Regions from separate parts of the Nocardia sp. NPDC052112 genome, predicted to be linked through region 3. Evidence: riboswitches for the same ligand, from Rfam matches in the RefSeq annotation. Region 3 holds a riboswitch; each other region holds the start of a gene.
The links. Region 3 has a riboswitch for S-adenosylmethionine ahead of AB0L58_RS23555 (rhodanese-like domain-containing protein). Riboswitches for the same ligand answer to the same signal wherever they lie in the genome.
Positions count from the first base shown of each region.

Region 1: it holds a riboswitch for S-adenosylmethionine, as region 3 does, so the genes downstream of both, AB0L58_RS32360 (aminotransferase class V-fold PLP-dependent enzyme) here and AB0L58_RS23555 (rhodanese-like domain-containing protein) in region 3, are expected to answer to the same signal.
Region 2: it holds a riboswitch for S-adenosylmethionine, as region 3 does, so the genes downstream of both, AB0L58_RS39300 (homoserine O-acetyltransferase) here and AB0L58_RS23555 (rhodanese-like domain-containing protein) in region 3, are expected to answer to the same signal.

Region 1 is NZ_JBFAWD010000021.1:57,652-59,910, forward strand. Features, by position in the region: gene AB0L58_RS32360 (aminotransferase class V-fold PLP-dependent enzyme) at 1-1,270, opposite strand, end outside; SAM riboswitch class IV at 1,316-1,429, opposite strand; gene AB0L58_RS32365 (LysE family translocator) at 1,543-2,178, shown strand; gene AB0L58_RS32370 (DHA2 family efflux MFS transporter permease subunit) at 2,221-2,259, opposite strand, start outside.
Region 2 is NZ_JBFAWD010000037.1:13,490-15,748, reverse strand. Features, by position in the region: gene AB0L58_RS39305 (TetR family transcriptional regulator) at 1-577, shown strand, start outside; SAM riboswitch class IV at 621-731, shown strand; gene AB0L58_RS39300 (homoserine O-acetyltransferase) at 1,062-2,216, shown strand; gene AB0L58_RS39295 (PIN domain-containing protein) at 2,242-2,259, opposite strand, start outside.
Region 3 is NZ_JBFAWD010000012.1:54,765-57,023, forward strand. Features, by position in the region: gene AB0L58_RS23545 (FAD-dependent oxidoreductase) at 1-410, opposite strand, end outside; gene AB0L58_RS23550 (hypothetical protein) at 726-1,181, shown strand; SAM riboswitch class IV at 1,248-1,364, shown strand; gene AB0L58_RS23555 (rhodanese-like domain-containing protein) at 1,379-1,795, shown strand; gene AB0L58_RS23560 (O-succinylhomoserine sulfhydrylase) at 1,792-2,259, shown strand, end outside.

The DNA of each region.
Region 1 (2,259 bases), on a different contig from region 3:
CGTAATTCCACGACGCACCCTCGGTGGCCAGCGTCGCGACGGCCTCGACCAGCCGATCCACATCGGCGGAGCTGCTGCCGAGGCCGATGCTGGCACGCAGGGCACCGGCGAGACCGAGGCGTGCGAGCAGCGGATGGGCACAGAAACGGCCGTCCCGAATACCGATGCCGTGTTCGGCGGAGAGGTAGGCCGCGACGTGGCCGGGCACGAACCCGTCCAGGGTGAAGGCGACAATGCCTACGGTGTCCGGGCTGTCGTCCCAGATGCGCAGCAGGTTGACGCCCGGAATCGCGGACAGGCCGCTGCGCAGCCGATCGGCGAGCCGTCGCTCATGCGCGGCAAGGGTTTTCGGATCGATCGCACACAGCGCGTCACACGCGGCGGCGAGCGCGGCCGCGCCGAGGACGTTCGGCGAACCACCCTCATGGCGCTGCGGTGCGGACGCCCATTCGGTATCGGCGGTAGTGACCTCGCGAACTGCCCCGCCGCCCGCCAGATACGGTTCGGCGGCATCGAGCCAATCCCGGCGTCCGACAAGCACTCCCGCACCGAATGGTGCGTAGAGCTTGTGTCCGGAGCATGCGAGGTAGTCGATTCCGGTGCCGCGCAGGCTGATCCGACGATGCGGCGCCAGCTGGGCGGCATCGACCAGGATGCGGGCACCACACTGGTGCGCGATGGTGGCCAAACGCTCCAGCGGCAGCACCTCACCGGTCACATTCGACGCGCCGGTGACCGCGAGCAATGCGGCTGGCTTACTGCACAATTCGGCGATCAGCTGGCGAATGGTCTCCTCGACGGTCGCCGCCGCCCGCACCACGCGGCGACCGTGCCGGGTCCACGGCAGGAAGTTCGCATGATGTTCGATATCGAGCACCACGGTGTCGCCTGGCACGCAGGCGGCGAGCAGATTCAGGGCATCGGTGGTGTTGCGGGTGAACACCACGACCTGATCGTCGGCGGCATCGAGGAAACGGGATACCGAGCCGCGCGCGGCCTCGTAGCACTCGGTGGAGATCCGCGACGCGTAACCGGCACCGCGGTGCACACTCGCGTAGTACGGCAGCAGCTGCTGCACCCGGTCGGTGACCTGCGCCAATGCCGGTGCGCTCGCGGCGTAGTCGAAGTTCGCGTAGGTGGTCGTTCCGCCCTGTACGAGCGGCACCCGGAGGTCGTCGCCGGAAACCCGGGCGAGGGCGGCACCGGGGGACGGCAGTCGGCGGAGCCGACGAGGTGGGTAAACACAGCTCTGATCGGTTGCAGCGGTCATCACAAATCCCATCGGTAATGGGACCCGAAATCTGGTGATCATCCGAGTCCGCGCTTGCCGCACCCGGTCGGGCTGCGGCCCGGTCGTCACCCGGAGCACCCCGCCGCGGAGGAGGGTTGCCGACCAGCTAGCCGGGGCTTGACGCTGGTACTCATGACCTGAACCGAGATTGGCAGATGCCGCCCCGCCCTGTCAACCGGCCCCTTGCTGCATATACATGCAGTCGAATAAATAACCTTGCAATGCCGGGCGCGGTGCGGTCTGATCGATCGGTGACCCTTTCGCTGCTACTCAGCTTTGTCGGCCTGTGCATTCTGCTGTCCATCACGCCCGGCCCGGATTCGTTCCTGGTGCTGCGATTCTCGATCGTGGACGCGCGACCCGGCATTGCGGCGGCGATCGGCTCGGCACTGGGCGGGATCGGGTGGGCGGTGGTGGTCGCGGCGGGCGTCGCCGCCCTGCTGGAACAGTCCGCGACCGCCTACCGAACGCTCAAGGTCGTCGGCGGAATCTATTTGCTGTACTTGGGAATTCGGGCGCTGATCGAGCACCGCAAGCAGCGCGGGACGGGCACCGCGGCGACGTCCGGCAGGTCGGACGCACCGGCGCCGACCTCGATTCGCTCGGCATTCGCCGCGGGCCTGGTGTCGTGCATGTTCAACCCGAAGGTCGGACTGTTCTATCTGGCGGTGCTGCCGCAATTCCTCACCGAGGTCACCTTCCTGAACACCCTCGCGCTCGGCGCCATCGAGTGCTCCATTGCCGCCGTCGAGATGATCCTGCTCGCCCTGCTGGCGTCACGGGCGGTGGCGATGTTGCGCCGTCCCCGGGTGCGCGATCGGCTCGAGCAGATCAGCGCGGCCATTCTCGCGGCGCTCGGCATCGGCACGGCCGCCTCGGCCGCGTAATCCCATGCGGCCCGGCCGGTCGCCACCGGCCGGCGCACAGCGTCACAGGTTCGGTTGAATCTCTCTGCGCCACAGCAATAG
Region 2 (2,259 bases), on a different contig from region 3:
ACAGGGCTTCGACGCGACGACGGTCGAACAGATCGCGGACCGCGCGGATGTGTCCCCCCGCACGATCAACCGATACTTCGACAGCAAAGAAGCGATCATCCTGGGTCCGGTCAAGGATTTCGGCCTCGCCATCGCCGAATGCCTGCGCGGACTCCCGGTCACCGGCAATGAGCTGCAATCGCTGCGCGAGGCCTTCCTGCAGGTCGTCGACCACGCCTCGGAAAGCACCGAGGGATCGCTGTCGTTCCGGCGCTTCCAACAGATGCAGCGGATCCTGCGGAGCAGTCCGACGGTCAGCGCGCAGAGCATGGAGCTGGCCGACGATAAGAACGTCGCGATCGCCGACGCGATCGCGGAGCGACTCGGCACCCAGCCCGACGCGCTACCGGTCCAACTGGTCGTCGGTGCCTGGCAGCTGATCGGCCACCTCAGCATGGAGTGCCAGCAGTCGATCTTCGACGACGAGGACACCGCAGCGGCCGCCACCGCGGCCCGCGCCGCATTCACCACGTCATACGACGAATTCATGCGCGTATGCGCCGGACGTCCGGCGACCGAACCGGCGGAAAACCGGTAACGGATTTCAGTCGCCGACCGCCCGCCGGTTACCATGTCCGTCAGGTCATGAGTGCCAGCGCGAAGCCCCGGCTTGCTGGACGGCAACCCTCCAGCAGCGGTGGGGTGCTCCGGGTGATGACCGGGCTCTCGATGGTCGAGGGCAAGCGCGCACTTCAGGAGGTTTCCGATGAGTTGTTGTCCGTCACCCGCACTCCGATAAGACCTGCTGGCGAACAACCCTGTGGAGCACGGTATGAGTGACCCCATCGCGTCCGCGACCGATCGGTTCGTCGCAAGCGAGCAGATCACCGGCGCACACACCCGCCCGATCTACCGGACCGCGGCCCGGTTCAGCCGGGTAGCTAACATCGGGGATGTGCGTTCTCTCCCGATTCACCCGGCGTCCGCGACGCACGGTTTCCCGGGGGCGACATCATGAGCGAGCGAACCATCGACACCGCGCACTCGGTCGCGACGGAGCCGAGCACCGGCGAGGCGGAGTCGTGACCGTGAGCACCGAACAAGGTACCGCGCACTCGTCCGCGGCGGCCCTGCCACCGCCGGACGGGCGGCTCGGCATCATCGCCATCGGGGAGGTGCGGCTGGAGAGCGGCGCGGTCCTCCCGGACGTACATCTGGCCGTGCAGCGCTGGGGTCAGCTCTCCCCCGCATTGGACAATGTGGTGCTCGTCGAGCACGCGCTGACCGGCGATTCACATGTCGTCGGGGTGCCCGACGATATCCATCCGCTGCCCGGCTGGTGGGACGGCATGGTCGGTCCGGGTGCACCGGTGGATACCGACGAATGGTGCGTCATCGCGACGAATGTGCTGGGCGGCTGTAAGGGCAGCACCGGCCCCTCGACGCTGGCACCGGATGGAAAGCCCTGGGGCTCGAGGTTTCCGGAGATCTCGATCCGAGATCAGGTGACCGCGGAAGCGGCACTGCTCGACCTGCTCGGCATCGAACGCCTGGCCGCTGTCGTCGGCGGTTCGATGGGCGGTATGCGGGTGCTGGAATGGATGATCGGCGCGCCGGAACGGGTCGGATCCGCACTGGTACTCGCCGTCGGCGCACGTGCCACCGCCGACCAGATCGGCACGCAGACAACGCAAATCGCCGCCATCAAGGCCGATCCGGACTGGCAGGGCGGCGACTACCACGATACCGATCGCGCCCCCATGACCGGTATGGGCATCGCCCGTCGCATCGCCCACCTGACCTACCGCACCGAGGGCGAACTCGATCACCGCTTCGAGAACCATGCACAGGGCGACGAGGACCCGTGGCGCGGCGGCCGCTATGCGGTGCAGAGCTATCTGGACCACCAGTCCGAAAAGCTTTGTAGCCGTTTCGATCCCGCCACCTATGTCCTACTTACCGAGGCGATGAACCGGCACGACATCGGCCGCGGGCGCGGCGGTATCGCGGCCGCCCTCGCCGCCACCCCGGTTCCGTGCGTGGTCGGCGGTGTCGACTCGGATCGCTTGTACCCGTTGCGAACTCAGCAGGAATTGGCCGACGGATTGCCCGGCTGCGAGGGGCTCGAGATCGTGCACTCCCGCGACGGCCACGACGGCTTTCTCACCGAAGCCGCCGCGGTATCCAAACTGCTGACCGAAACCATGCGATTGGCGCGAGTCAGTCGCACCAGCTGAAGGTTCGCCGTCTCCATGGCCACCGTCAGTCAGGTAGCAGGCG
Region 3 (2,259 bases):
TGACCGTCGTACCAGGACACGAAGTCCGCCGCACCGTAGCTGCCGTCCAGGTCGATACCCGGAATCGGCAGCGCGCGGTCGGCGTTGGCGCCGGTGGAGAAGATCACCGCGTCATAGAAGGTGCGCAGATCATCGAGAGTGATGTCGGTGCCGTAGTCGATATTGCCGAGCAGGCGGACCTGCGGCTTGTCCAGCACCTTGTGCAGGGCGGTGATGATGCCCTTGATACGCGGATGGTCCGGCGCCACGCCGTAGCGGATCAACCCGAACGGCGCGGGCATGCGCTCGTACAGGTCGATGCTCACCTCGGCATCGGACTTCATCAACGCGTCGGCGGCGTAGATACCGGCCGGTCCCGCGCCTACGATCGCGATGCGAAGCGGGCGAGTCGCTGCACTGTGTTCGGTCATCTCTTACGCGCACCCTTATGGTCGAAACAATTAATGGCGTCAGTCTTAGCTTAGGCTAACTTGACGCACCCTCTTGGTCGCACCTCACGATGCGGACGGGCGGCCATCTCGGCTATGACAGCAGGCCGCAGTCTCGCGATTCTATCGGTGGCATACCGTGCGCCCTGCGGCGGTGCGTACACCGGGTGTTTGCTGCCCGACCCACTACCGTGACTACCCACTCCGCGGGCATCTATCGAATCCGCGCCGCGCGGGTAATGGGGTCGGCACGGGGCCGAATGCCGGATACCGCCGCCCACCAGGGATGATCGAACCATGACAGAGCAGCAGGGCACCGATGCAGAACCCGTAATCGAGGTCGATCAGACCGATCGTCGCTCCATGGCGCCGTTCATCGCGGCGGCCGTCTTCGCCGCTGTCGTGCTCATCGCGATCGTGCTCGGTGCGGTGCTCTCGCCCGCTGAGAAAAATGTCACAGAATCGGACAAGATCGCGGCCGCGGTGCAGCGCTACGCGGAGGCCCGCGCCACCACCGACAACACGCCGCCACCCGCCGTTGCCTGTCCGGGATTCGACGAGAGCAAGACGCCGCTCGCGGGTCAGTTCGGTGGGGCCGCGGCCGGAAAGTCGATCAAGGTCACCAAGATTGAGAATGCGATGGTCGACGGCGATAAGGCCAAGGCGACGGTGACCATCGCGGTCGACGGCCGGGAGACACCGGCAACGTGGAATCTGACCCGCTCCGAAGACCGCTGGATCGTCTGCGGCTGATTGCCTGTGCGCGGCACGAACGGGGGGTTTGACATGGTGGCACCTGCCCAGGCAATCTCATTTTCGGGTCATGAGTACCAGCGCCAAGCCCCGGCTGGCTGGTCGGCAACCCTCCTCCGCGGTGGGGTGCTCCGGGTGACGACCTGGCCGCGCACCGAAACCCAGGTGCGGCAAGCGTGGATTCACAGGAGGATCGCATGACATATGCCGGTGACATCACCCCACAACAGGCGTGGGAGTTGTTGCGGGACAACCCTGAAGCCGTCTTGGTCGACGTGCGCACCGAGGCCGAATGGCGTTTCGTCGGTGTGCCGGATACCAGTTCGATCGAGCGACCGACGGTGCTGATCGAATGGGTCGACAGCAGCGGCGCCCGCAACGGCGAGTTCGTCGAGCAGCTGACCCAGGCGCTGGCGGACCGCGACCCGGCGGCGCCCGTCGTCTTCCTCTGTCGCTCCGGACAGCGTTCCATCGGTGCGGCAGTGGCCGCGACCGGGGTCGGCATCGCCCCGTCGTTCAATGTGCTGGAGGGCTTCGAAGGCCCGATCGACGAGTTCGGACATCGTGGCGGCTCCGGTTGGCGCGCCATCGGCCTGCCGTGGCGGCAGTCGTGATCACCGGCGGTGCGTTCGACAAGCCGCTGCCCGAAGGCGTCGGTCCCGCGACGCTCGGCGTGCGAGGTGGCCTGCGCCGCTCGGGATTCGAGGAAACCGCCGAGGCGCTGTATCTGTCCTCCGGTTTCGTCTATGAGAGCGCCGAGGCGGCCGAGGCCGCGTTCACCGGCGATATCGAGCATTTCGTGTACTCCCGTTACGGCAACCCGACGGTGGCCATGTTCGAGGAGCGGCTGCGTCTGATCGACGGCGCCGAAGCATGTTTCGCGACCGCGAGCGGTATGTCGGCCGTATTCACCGCGCTCGGTGCGCTTTTGGGTGCTGGCGACCGACTCGTGGCCGCACGCAGTCTGTTCGGCTCGTGCTTCGTGGTGTGCAACGAGATTCTGCCGCGCTGGGGTGTGGAAACGGTCTTCGTCGACGGCGATGATCTGGATCAGTGGGAGCAGGCGCTCTCGGTGCCG